DNA from 3 places in the Paenibacillus sp. G2S3 genome. Region 3 is predicted to be linked to each of the others. Evidence: riboswitches for the same ligand, from Rfam matches in the RefSeq annotation. Region 3 holds a riboswitch; each other region holds the start of a gene.

Region 1 (4,240 bases), 2.0 Mb from region 3:
TTTGCAGAATGATGCTTATTTGAGGTAAAGATAGCTTTAGACCGTACCACATCACTTTTACGAGCTGCTCCTCCCAAGGCAATGCCTTGGCAGACAGGAGAGACCGGCGTGCGTAATAATCGGCGCATTGTCGGATACAAGAGCGGTAAGCTTCGATAGAGAATAGCTGGCTTTCGAAGCTTTTTTGACGAAATATTTTATGAAGCTCTTTAAAAGTACGGATAGTAACCTTCTCGGCTTCTGCTGATTGTTGTAACAACATGGAACTGAGCGTATAGATTTCATTCGTACACTTTTGAACACACTCTGCAAATATAGTACTGCGTCTTGATTCGGCAGGTAAGGGGTCAGGCATGATAAACACGATCCTTTCAGAATGAGTAATGGGATGAACCTATAATATAGAAAAGTAAGAAATGGATTTGTTGATAAGCTCGTTGGTATCAGGTTCTGGATAGCTATGTTTTTGAAGCGCAACACTGGACATTGCTTTAGACGGTTTATAGTATAGCCGCCCTCCTCTGGAATCTCTTCCACCGGCGACCGCTCTGTACAGACGACCTTGCTCAATATGACCTGCAAATGATTTACCCTGCAGCTTGGCTTTTAAATCCTGTAAAGCACCTTGAACTAGCTCAAACTGAGTCTGATCCCACTCTGAACCATGGATACGCACTTTATCTATGGCTTCCTCAAGTCGGCAATGGTATATCATTCTGAGAAAAGAGCTCCATTTAATGAGGTCGAAGGTTTTGGTATTGGCAGAGATAAGACACGCTCCCCAGCTGCTACCTCCTTTGCAGGTAAGTTTCAGAATGCCATAACGACTGTCTGGTTCGGCCTCCATTCCATAGTGAATAGGCTCAGGTGAATCAAAGACGAATACTTCAATGCGAGATAGTCTTCGCTGGTCCATGACAGGTTTCTCCTCCTTAGTTTTGCAAAAGCTTAAGCTCAACATGGTGAGCGACGTTAGCCTTCTCTATATAAGCGAGCATTTCAGCTTCGTTCTCACAGACTGCGGCATGCTCCAGCCATAGTCGGAATTTCTGTTTGCGTATAACGGATAAATGTAAGGGAAAAGTGTTGCGGGATCTCATTACGTACCAACCGACAGCAACATCTTTCCAAGGTTCTTTAAAGGCAGTGAGCCAAGGGAAACGTTGGTGTGCTGCCCAATCCTGCAGCTGCTGTTTTTCTCGGATATTTTTATATATTTCGTATATAATTTTTCGGTCCATACAGCGTTCACAAGTAGAAGGGTTGCTGAAATGGCGCAGTGCTTCAATCTGGTTCTGACCAAATGCATAGCCGACAATAGTTCTGTGATGATCTTCTTCGAACCATAACGCTCCAAAGCAAACATAATTTAGACTTATCGGCTCAAGTAGCCCTTGCTGAGTTCCCCAATAATAGTGTTTCATTCCTTTCACCCCGTCCAGCATGCTATTACCCGAGTAGGTTCAGGTAACGCAAAAACCGCAGCAAGAGGAGGACCTCTGCTGCGGTTTTGGATTACAGGTGTATACACACCTGTGCCAAAGCGTGGCGGATCAAGGGTCTCTCTCTTTACGCTTACGAGGTTAGCTGTCGGATTCGGACGGTGAGAGTCGCCCTACCTATGCGAGACTTGAATAGTCTCCTTCGGATTCACCCCAAGTAGGCCATGTGGCCTGATGGTTCCCCCGCTCCCTGCAAATGCAGGAACTCAGCGTTGATTTCATTTCGTGAATTAGATTCAACCCGAATCATACTCTTTTCAAGGTGTTTCTGTAAAAACAGAAAGTGTTCTTTTGAGCGCAATTTAAACCATATCCTGCCGACTGCGACGAAAAAGGAAGCTATATAGGTATTTATTACGAGTTATCGAGCCTCTTCCTCGCTTAATCTCGGTTTCTTGTTTCCTTACCTATAAAGGCGATTTTTGGTGATTTCTCCATTTGTGGTGAATAAAATCACATGGTAAGACCATTTTTCGCTAATTGAGCCAAAATGGAGCAAACAAGAGATATAGAGAGATTGGATATCAAGTAAGCGCTATCCAATGCTAAAATAGTTTTTAATTTGCATTATTTTGGCATCAATCAGGTTTTACAATACTTCCTGCATAAGGGTATGATTACTCCTGTTTCAACAACAATCGAATATTTGATCCGCTTAATTTCCGATAAGGAAAGCGGGGGAACCAACAATCGGCAGACGATGTGAGAGTCGGAAGCCGGTTATGGGGTGAATCCTGTAGAGGGTGCGAGTGAGCTTGCATCTATACAGGTAGGGCGACTCTCACCGCCCGAATCCGACAGCTAACCTCGTAAGCGTATGTAGAGAGGATGAGTGCAATGTGACCGCTAGCGAGCCACAGAGGAGATCCTTTGTGGCTTTTTGCTGTGCTTTTTATTAGCAAAGCATATATGGAGACCCTCACGAAGAGGTCGTTAAATTCATCATTAGCGGTAGCTTTTCTTAAATGATCAGGGTGAACACTTTCTGATCTTACAAGTAAAGCATTTGAGGAGAATAAGAGATGACGGATCAGAATGAATATGTGCTTGTATGTGCGCCAACGAAGGCTGGAGAACATTTCATTAAACTACTGAAATTCAGAGGTATTAAGATGGCGGGATTGACCAACAATGTGGCTGAGAAAACCTTACTCGAGGAGATGGGTGTTGAGCAGGTCATTCTAGTAGATACCCGCCATCAGAACACTTGGTTTCGCCCACCGTTCCCGGTAGGCAGGGTATATCTGTTCGAGAGCAGTTTTACGTTATGCTGCCGCTACATTCAGATGTGCCGCACCTGGACGACGCAGCCGATTTTTGTAATCACAAGCTCAATAAATCCTAGATTGGTCTATAAAAGACTTGGCGCGAGTTATGTAATCTATTCCCACAGTGGTGATGCTGATTTTCTGATCGATAAATCACCTCATCAAGGATAAAAGAAGGAGTGCGGGAGATATGATGGATCTGTATATGGTGGCTTCATTAGCTGTAATTTACGGGTTATTTTATGGATTTATGCGCTGGTGCGCAGGTGTAGTTGAGGATACAGGGAGGGATAAGCTGTGATTCTAGTAATCGCTGTTACCCTACTGCTGTTTGTATATCTGGTTTACGCATTGATTCATCCGGAGAAATTTTAAGGAGGGGCATTCATGGGCATTTTACAAATTGTTGCTGTAATCGTAATTCTCATCTTGCTGGTTAAGCCGATGGGCACATATTTATATCATGTATTTTCTAATGAACCGAACCGTACGGATCGATGGTTTGGAGGCATGGAAAAAGGAATTTATAAGCTGCTCGGCCTGAAAAAACGGGACGGTATGACCTGGAAGAAGTACGCCCTCAGCTTTGTTTTAACGAATATCGTACTCGTTACTTTCAGTTATATTGTTCTTAGATTACAGCGAGGACTACCGTTAAATCCGAATGGAATTGCGGATATGGAACAGACGCTTTCATTTAATACAGTAATCAGCTTTATGACCAATACGAACCTGCAGCATTACAGCGGGGAGACGGGACTTTCGTATTTTTCACAAATGGCTGTCATCACGATGATGATGTTCACGTCTGCAGCGAGCGGATTTTCTGTTGCGGTGGCCTTTGTCAGAGGGATCACAGGACGGAAATCAGTAGGGAACTTCTTCGAGGATTTCGTTAAAGCACATATTCGTGTGTTCATTCCGCTAGCTTTGCTAGTTTCGTTGGTACTGGTAGGACTACATGTGCCGCAAACGCTCAAGCCATCACTTGAAGTCACTACACTAGAGGGCCAAACACAACAAATTGCTATCGGTCCAGTCGCTTCTTTGGAGTCGATCAAACATCTGGGCACCAATGGTGGCGGCTTCTTCGGAGCCAATTCATCCCATCCTTTTGAGAACCCTAATCCACTTACGAACGTGCTGGAGATTCTCTCTATGTGGATGCTGCCAGCTTCGCTCCCTTATATGTACGGATTGTTTGCCAAGAACAAACGTCAGGGCTGGGTTATTTTTACCGCAATGATGACCTTGTTCGTACTACTTCTGGGATTGAACTATTATGCTGAATCGAAGGGTAATCCGGCGATCAATGCACTAGGAATCGAATCTTCACAAGGTAGCATGGAAGGTAAAGAGGTGCGCTTCGGCATACCGCAGTCTTCCTTGTTTACTTCAGTAACAACCGCAGCTACGACAGGTAGTGTTAACAATATGCATGATACGCTGACACCGCTGGGAGGCATTACG
Region 2 (4,240 bases), 2.5 Mb from region 3:
CAATTTGAACGAAGCGGATATAAGGATTGGATTCCTGAAGAAAGTCTGCTCACTTTGTGTGCGGCCTTGCTGCATGATTTGGGGCATGGTCCATTTTCTCATTCTATAGAAGAAGCTTTTGAAATGAATCATGAAGATTGGACTTGTCGTATTATTCTGGAGGACACAGAGATTACTGAGATCTTGCGTGATGTGGGGGAGGATTTTCCTCGTAAAGTAGCTTCGGTGATCTCTAAAACTTATGAGCATGAAATTGTTGTAAATTTGGTTTCCAGTCCGCTAGATGCTGATCGCATGGATTATTTGCTGCGTGATGCGTACTATACAGGTGTAAACTATGGAACGATCGACATTGATCGGATTTTGAGAATGCTACGTCCTTATAATGGTCGGGTTGTTGTAAAAGAATCAGGAATGCATGCCATTGAAGATTATTTGATGTCGCGTTATCAAATGTACTGGCAAGTCTATTTTCATCCGGTGACACGTAGCTCTGAGATTATTTTACGACAAATTTTCCGTAGAGCTAAGGAGCTTTTCCAAGAGGGGTATAATTTTAATTTCATGATTAATCCGCTGGAGGATTTGTTCCGTGGTGAGGTGACAGTGAAGCAATATTTAATGCTGGATGAAGCACTGGTTCAGACGGCTTTTATGCAATGGACGCTTGAGAAGGATGAGCTATTAAGCGATTTGTGTACGCGGTTTATTCATCGTAAACTGTATAAATACGTTGAGATGGAGAATCTCAATACAGATATGATTACTGAAATTCGCAGCAGTTTTGCGGCAGCGGGACTTCACCCAGAATATGACTTGGAGATTGATTTTCCGACAGATCTGCCCTATGATGTGTTCCGTCCGGGAGAAGCTTTTGATAATAACCAAATCCTTCTACTTGATCGGCATGATCATCTGCGGGAAATTTCAGAGGTGTCGGATATTGTACGCTCGATTAGCGGTATTCACCGTGGTAGACATCATCTTTATTTTCCTCAGGATAAGTTGAGAAATGCGCTTACACGATTGCCTGCTTCTATAGCAGAGATTTTTGCAAAATAATACAAGAAAATATGGGATTTATGACAAGAAGAACGGATAACGTGAAATTTATGCTGTCTTATATTTAAAAAAGAACAAGGAGTGAGGGTTAAAATGTTTCTGTTTGACACACATACGCATCTGGATGCACCTCAATTCGACGAGGATCGCGAAGAAGTAATTGCTCGTGCTGTTGAGGCAGGAGTTAGCAAGATGATTAATATCGGATTTAATCGGGAGACGATTCCTTCAACGATGAAGCTGGCGGAATCTTATGATTATATTTATGCAGCAGTGGGCTGGCATCCGCAGGACGCGATTGATATGAAAGAAGGAGATCTGGATTGGATCGCTTCTTTGTGCAGTCATAAAAAAGTGGTGGCTATCGGTGAAATTGGACTGGATTACTACTGGGATACTTCTCCCAAGGATGTGCAACACGAGGTTTTTCGCAAACAAATTGGACTAGCCCGTGAACTAAATATGCCGATTTGTATTCATGATCGTGATGCCCATGAAGATGTTGTACGGATCTTACGCGAGGAAAAGGCAAATGAGGTTGGAGGCGTGATGCACTCGTTCTCAGGAAGCTGGGAAACCGCTAAAATGTGCTTGAATCTTGGTTTTCATTTATCATTTGGAGGACCCATTACGTTCAAGAATGCAAGAGTGCCAAAAGAAGTGCTTGCTCAGACCCCACTAGACCGATTATTGATCGAAACGGATGCTCCATATTTGACTCCACACCCGTTCCGTGGGAAGCGAAATGAGAGCGCTCATGTGAAGCTGGTAGCAGAGGCGGCAGCTGAAATTAAAGGGTTAACATGGGAAGAATTGGCTAAAATAACGTATGCGAACGCACTGGAACGATTTGGGATTGACTGAAAACGGGAGTAAAACAGGTGAAAAATAGAGAATAGCCGATATATTAAACTTTTTTAATATAAAAACGGCTGAATATTACAATATTTTAACCATATTTTTGCTTAAACGTGGTTGAATCGTCCTTTACAACATGCATCAAAACAGGATATCATCTTTTCAGTGATGTGAGCTGTGTTATAGTGACAGCCATTGATTCATGGATCGTCTCGCTGAGTCTCCGTATGGAGAACGGGGGAACCAATATTGAACTGCCGCATGCCTGTATTTTAAATACGGCTTAGACGTGCCGCAGGACAGTATTTGATTTCTTCACGTGGTCTTTGGGGTGAATTTAAGGGCAACCGCCATGAGCGGGTGACCTGAAATAGGGCGTCTCTCTTTCGTCCGAACCCGACAGCTAACCCCGTAAGCGCAAGTAAGAGAGGCAACCTCGTGCACAAGCATTCTCTATTCTGACATTGGAGAAGCCACGAAAGAGTCCTCAGTTGAACTCTTTTTAGGCTTTTTTATTTTTGAATAAATAGAATGTTGCCCACATACTGTTATATAACAGGGGTGGGAGTAGCTGTGCCGAGCAGGCGATCCATGAGCAGGAGACGCTAAGTTAATACGTGCGTGTCCTGTGACAATCTCAAATAGTTTCGTCAAAGAAATTCAGTCCTCATGATATACAATTGACGACGAGGCTATGTAAGGAGGATGGAGAGAATGGGCGTATTCCAACCAGAGGTATCCCATGATTCGCAGTCATCCAGCAGGTCTTTCGCATTACGGTGGGAGCAAGTAAATACTCGCGTACTTTTACTTGCAGGCGTGATTTCAGTCGCTATCGCGCTACTTATTCTGCTGTACGTACATGGTCAAAGTAACAAACAATTATTTTTAGTAATAGACGGACAGACACAGACGCTTGAAACGCGAGAAGCGCTTCTTGGTGATGTGCTGGAGAAAGAGCAAATTTCGCTGCAGCCACATGATGAACTATCTTTAGGTCTGAGTGATGAAATAAAAGACGGTGACCGTGTCGTAATTAATCGTGCGCAGAAAATTAGCCTTACTGCGGACGGAGCAACAAAAACATTATATACGACCGAGGATACCATTGGTAAAGCAATTGACAAAATGGGTATCACGCTAGAAGGTCAGGATAAGATTTTCCCTTCGTTAGACACCACCATTTCTGCCAACATGGAGATTAAGATTGTTCGCATCAACAAACAGACCGTACAGCGAACAACTAACTTACCCTTCAGAGTCATCAAGACAGCAGATCCCTCCCTTACTGTGGGAACAGTTAGAGTGGCACAGGCAGGCAAACCAGGCGTCATGATTCAGCATATTGAAAAGATCTACCAAGACGGAGAACTGGCCTCTATGCGCATGATTGGTAAGGAAGTACAAACGGTAACGAAAGATAAGATTATTGCCGTTGGTACCAAAGCACTTCCTAAGCCGACTGTAGCTAAATCTACAACAACTTCCAAATCAAACACCACTACTAAAACGGCTAAGGTTAGCGCTAAGACTAATAACGTCACAAGCAAGGCTGGCGTAGACTTTGAGTACAAGAAGATGATTAAGAACGTCTCCATGACAGCTTATTCATCAGAAGAGCCAGGCATAGGTACCAAAACTGCTTCCGGAACACGCGTAACGGAAGGTCGTACGATTGCAGTAGACCCGAATGTAATTCCTATTGGCTGGTGGGTATATATCGAGGGGCTTGGATTCCGCCGAGCAGAAGATACTGGCGGTGCCATTAAAGGCAATAAAGTAGATGTCTATTACGATTCACTGAGCCATGTGCGTAATTTCGGCCGTAAATCACGTACCGTTTATGTGATTGGACCTGTGAAGCCGGAGTTAAACTAGTACTGAAGCTTTTGCAAATTATTCTTTGATAAGCTATAGTGATGATAACCGTTAAGGAACGCCAGATGATCATTTCGTTGATCGCAGAGCAACCGCTCATCACTTATACATTCTTTAACCAAAAGAAGAGGAGCGAAACCTCTTCTTTTTTGCTTTTTTTGGAAGGAGTCAAGAGATATGATTAAGGAATTAATTGTCGTTGAAGGTAAGAGTGATACCGTCGCTGTTAAACGCGCTGTAGAAGCAGATACGATCGAAACAGGGGGGTCGGCTGTAGACCGGACCGTAATTGCGAAGATCGCGCTTGCTATGGAACGTAGAGGAGTAATTATTCTTACTGACCCGGATCATGCGGGTGAGCGAATTCGTAAGATTGTGTCCGCAAAGGTGCCAGGCTGCAAGCACGCCTTCATTCCGGAGAAGGACGCAACTCGCAAGGGAG
Region 3 (4,240 bases):
ACATCATGAAGACCTCCAGTGATGCAACAACGAGAGATTGGCTGCTCGGAGAAATTCCTCAGCTATTAAAAATGAAATAACCCTCCATGATTCGAGTGTTTAGCACACGGCTGATAGAAAACTGCAAGAAGCATATCAACAGTTGTTGATATGCTTCTTTGTTTTATATACAATAAATTCATTGATAATCATTCTCACCAAAAGACGGAGGCTGAACTATGCTGCAAACTTCACTATCCTGCCCCCCGCTCCACTCTCTGCTGTTTCAGCTGATCGATGCCGAACTGATACTTCAAGCTGCCGATTCAAGCTCTGTATCACGTACAACTCATGACTATACCCTTCTCGTTTTTACTGGGGGGAACGGGCACCTGAACCTCGATGATCAGAGCGTGACGCTGATTTCAGATAAATGTTATCTACTAGCTCCCGGAATCTCCTATAGTACGAGCAATCAGGAAATGACCATGTATTATTATCTCATCACTTTTACAGCAATTTATACAAAAGTGCAGCCGGAACGTTATTCTGGTGAACTACTTTCAGGCAGACGCGAATTAATTGTCCATCCGTTTACCAAAGTAATCCGCCTTGTGGAAGATCTACTTATGAACAAGAATAGCTCCGATGATGTACAGCAATTCAAGCGACAATTGAAATTCCAAGAATTGATGCTGCTATTTTTTGAGCATAATTATCCTTCCAAGCACCTGCCAAGTCCCACAGAATCCGTAGAAATGACTATACAATTCATAGAGGAGCATTATACAGAGAGTATCACCGTGAAGCAGTTGGCTGAGCTGGCGGGGATATCGTTCTGGCAGTATACACCGATCTTTCAACAGCTTACCGGCAAAAAGCCCCTTGAGTACCTGACCGATCTGCGCATTAGTCATTCCAAGCGCTTCCTCTTGGAGTCGACTGAACCGCTGCGGGAAATTGCCCGACTGGTCGGTTTTTCCGATGAATATTATTTCAGCCGCCGCTTTCGGCAAAAAACCGGAGTTACCCCCGGACAATATGCGCATCAGCGAGGTCGTAAGCTCACTGTAAAAGATTGGACAGGCCATGAGGTGGAGATTCCAGAGCGAGCGAGACGTATTGTCTATCATGGGGAGACACTTGGTGATCTTCTCGCGCTAGGCGTGAAGCCCATCGGAGGAGATGAAGCGTTCGCACGGAACAGCGTCTATAAACATCGGCTTAAGAAGCTCGCCAATGTTGGTTTTCCGCTGGACCCGCAGTTGACCGCTTCACTAAATCCAGATTTGATCATTATGGCCAATAGTGATGAAAGAGCCTACAGAGCTGTTTCCAGCATCGCTCCGACAGTCACCTTTGATTCCTTTGCACCACTCGAAAGTCGAATGCGGATACTCGGTAGTTGGCTCGGTAAACAACACGAAGCCGAAGCGTGGCTAGAGTCATTTACAATCAAAAACGCTGCCATGTGGCAGCAGCTTTACGGGACTAGTCTCCAAGCTGGAGAGACCGCCTCTGCTTTGGTCTATGACCATGGAAATCATCTGTATGCTATGGGAATGTCCGGATTCTCCAGTGCACTTTATGCTCCGTGTGGTCTACAACCGACCGAGGACATCCAAGCTATATTAGATGAAGGATTAGGATTCGCCGAAGTTGATCCCGTGCGGCTTCCTGCCTACGCCGGAGATCATATCTTTATGCTCATCCCCGAAGAGCAAAACTCTCGAGCCGCTATGGAGCAGCTTCTAGACAGCTCACTTTGGAGAAGTCTCCCGGCAGTACGTCACGGACAGGTGTATCTGCTCGACGGTAGTAAATGGAACTCTAGTGACGCATTAACTCGGGAGAAGCTACTAACATTATTGCCTAAACTGCTAGGAGGAAGTTCCACTAGCACCTGAAGCTGGGTCTAGGATTCTCTTTTGACTTTTTAAAACTTCATAGGGTATACTTTATCTACGCTTAATTTCCAACTTTTACAGTTGAAAAGCGGGGGAACCAGTTAATTGGGGCGAATCATTGAGCATTTGAATGTAGGGTACCATCTTACCCGAGTCCGTCAGCTAACCTCGTCAGCAGTGGATGGGTCTGCTTTTCCTGTTATTTACATAACCAGAGACCCTTGCTAAGGGTCTCTTTTTGTGTTTTTTGGACCCTGCTGGCAGTAGATTGGCCTTTGACACTAAGGCTCCCTCTTTTCTCACACAAAGGGACAAAGGAGAGATGTAAGTGCAAAAGGTAAAATACTTCACGGATATTAACAAAATCGCTATGTTGTCTGAGCTGGAAAAAGAGAATCAGAAAGAAATTACCGACAAATTTGTTTTTCGTGTGAATGACTACTATCTGTCTTTGATCAACTGGGACGATCCAGATGATCCCATTCGTAAGCTGGTTATCCCTAACGAAGGTGAACTGCTGGAATATGGACGCTGGGATGCCTCAGATGAAGACACCAATTATGTTGTACCGGGTTGTCAGCACAAGTATCAAACAATAGCATTACTGATTGTATCCGAGGTCTGCGGAGCCTATTGCCGCTACTGCTTCCGTAAACGACTGTTCCGAAATGACGTGAAGGAAGCCATGTCTGATGTCTCTCCGGGGCTGGAGTATATTGCGAACCACCCTGAGATTAACAACGTTCTTCTTACCGGCGGTGATAGTTTAATTCTATCCACACCTAAGCTAAGATCCATTATTGAAAAATTGAGAAGCATTGAGCATGTCAAGATTATCAGATTAGGCTCGAAGATTCCCGTGTTTAATCCGATGCGGATCTCTGAAGACGAAGCACTGCTGGAGCTGATTCGCACTTACTCTACCGAAGACAAGCGAATCTATGTTATGGCGCATATCAATCATCCTCGTGAAATCACACCTGAAGCCAAAAAAGCATTTAAAGCCCTCCACAACGCTGGGGCAATTGTCGTAAATCAGACCCCAGTCCTTAAAGGCATCAACGATGATCCCGTTATATTGGGAGAATTACTAGACCGACTCTCTTGGGCTGGCGTTACCCCTTACTACTTTTTCGTGAATCGTCCAGTTGCCGGAAATCGAGATTTTGTATTGCCTCTTGAACAGGTCTATCAAATTGTAGAAGAAGCCAAAGCCAGAACCTCAGGACTCGGCAAAAGAGTACGCTTATCCATGTCACACACCTCCGGAAAGATAGAAATTCTCGCAATTAATAACGGAAAAGCCTATCTCAAATACCATCAATCCAGAGATCAGGAATACGGAAAGTTTATGATTCTAGATTGCCCTAAGGAAGCAGAATGGTTCGATGACCTGCCTGGGAATGAGGAATATTGGACCCCACCTGTGAAAAAGAACGATGCCATTATTTCTGTTAATGAGTTATCAGACAAGTCTGCGGATCTGATCTGTAAATAATTCAATCAACTCTTTTAATAAAAATCCTGACCATGATACTCAGAAGACTCAAATGAAATAAAAGCCCCACCATAAAGTATGCAAGCACACTAAAACTACTAGCCGCATTTATAACAAAAAATAACTTAGCAGGCCAATACGTAGGAATCCACGCACCGGTAAATTGCCATGGTGATGGAACAAAATAAGCTACGATTGGCCCTGCTATAAACAAACCACCTATCTTGGATAAAGCTAAGCCCTCTACCTTATTTGCAGCGAATGAAGCAAGAAATAGAGCAAAGCAAGGTGCTTCAATGGCTAATAATAAAAGAATGTATATATGCTCTAATTGAAAGCTAGATAAGCCGGAAACTATAAAATATAGCGATGAAAGAAGTGTACAGAGTACAGATGGAAGGAATAGTCGATACACCATGTATCCTCTGCGCATTAATGGCGTAACCGCATAATAAGAGATGACATTCTCATCTCGTTCATCAAGCATTAAAAGACCTGTCATCATACCGGTTAGCATAGGAAAGGTCACGCCTAAAAAAATCGCAGCAAAGCTACTATATTTATATAAATCGAAAGCATAACCATTCGTCAGCCAATCGGCAATCATTGGAAATCCAAACCTTGAGACCACTAGAAGCGCTAAAGGAGCAAAGATGCCGACCATAAGCACCGGATCCAACCCAGCATGCCGGATATCGCTTATAAAAAGCGTATGATACTTCTTCATCTCCCGCCTCCTCCCTTACCTATGCGCATCATTACATGTTGCACGAAGGACTTTTTTGCCCATACGTATATCACTACATTCCAAAGCAGTAATATCGATATGGAATACATGTAATTGCCAAATGACAAA

The links. A riboswitch is a leader RNA that binds a small molecule or an ion and turns the genes downstream of it on or off. The one in region 3 is predicted to bind cyclic di-AMP.
Region 1: another riboswitch for cyclic di-AMP. It lies ahead of QNH28_RS02660 (hypothetical protein); the one in region 3 lies ahead of QNH28_RS10895 (KamA family radical SAM protein).
Region 2: another riboswitch for cyclic di-AMP. It lies ahead of QNH28_RS00190 (resuscitation-promoting factor); the one in region 3 lies ahead of QNH28_RS10895 (KamA family radical SAM protein).

The regions. Positions count from the first base shown of each region.
Region 1 is NZ_CP126095.1:582,776-587,015, forward strand. Features, by position in the region: gene QNH28_RS02645 (hypothetical protein) at 1-262, opposite strand, end outside; gene QNH28_RS02650 (hypothetical protein) at 395-916, opposite strand; gene QNH28_RS02655 (hypothetical protein) at 933-1,424, opposite strand; cyclic di-AMP (ydaO/yuaA leader) riboswitch at 1,559-1,724, opposite strand; cyclic di-AMP (ydaO/yuaA leader) riboswitch at 2,145-2,334, shown strand; gene QNH28_RS02660 (hypothetical protein) at 2,525-2,941, shown strand; gene kdpF (K(+)-transporting ATPase subunit F) at 3,068-3,145, shown strand; gene kdpA (potassium-transporting ATPase subunit KdpA) at 3,158-4,240, shown strand, end outside.
Region 2 is NZ_CP126095.1:39,914-44,153, forward strand. Features, by position in the region: gene QNH28_RS00180 (HD domain-containing protein) at 1-1,062, shown strand, start outside; gene QNH28_RS00185 (TatD family hydrolase) at 1,156-1,926, shown strand; cyclic di-AMP (ydaO/yuaA leader) riboswitch at 2,124-2,353, shown strand; gene QNH28_RS00190 (resuscitation-promoting factor) at 2,635-3,798, shown strand; gene rnmV (ribonuclease M5) at 3,976-4,240, shown strand, end outside.
Region 3 is NZ_CP126095.1:2,545,961-2,550,200, reverse strand. Features, by position in the region: gene QNH28_RS10905 (ABC transporter substrate-binding protein) at 1-80, shown strand, start outside; gene QNH28_RS10900 (ABC transporter substrate-binding protein) at 219-1,886, shown strand; cyclic di-AMP (ydaO/yuaA leader) riboswitch at 1,935-2,078, shown strand; gene QNH28_RS10895 (KamA family radical SAM protein) at 2,215-3,384, shown strand; gene QNH28_RS10890 (hypothetical protein) at 3,386-4,111, opposite strand; gene QNH28_RS10885 (fluoroquinolone export ABC transporter permease subunit) at 4,108-4,240, opposite strand, start outside.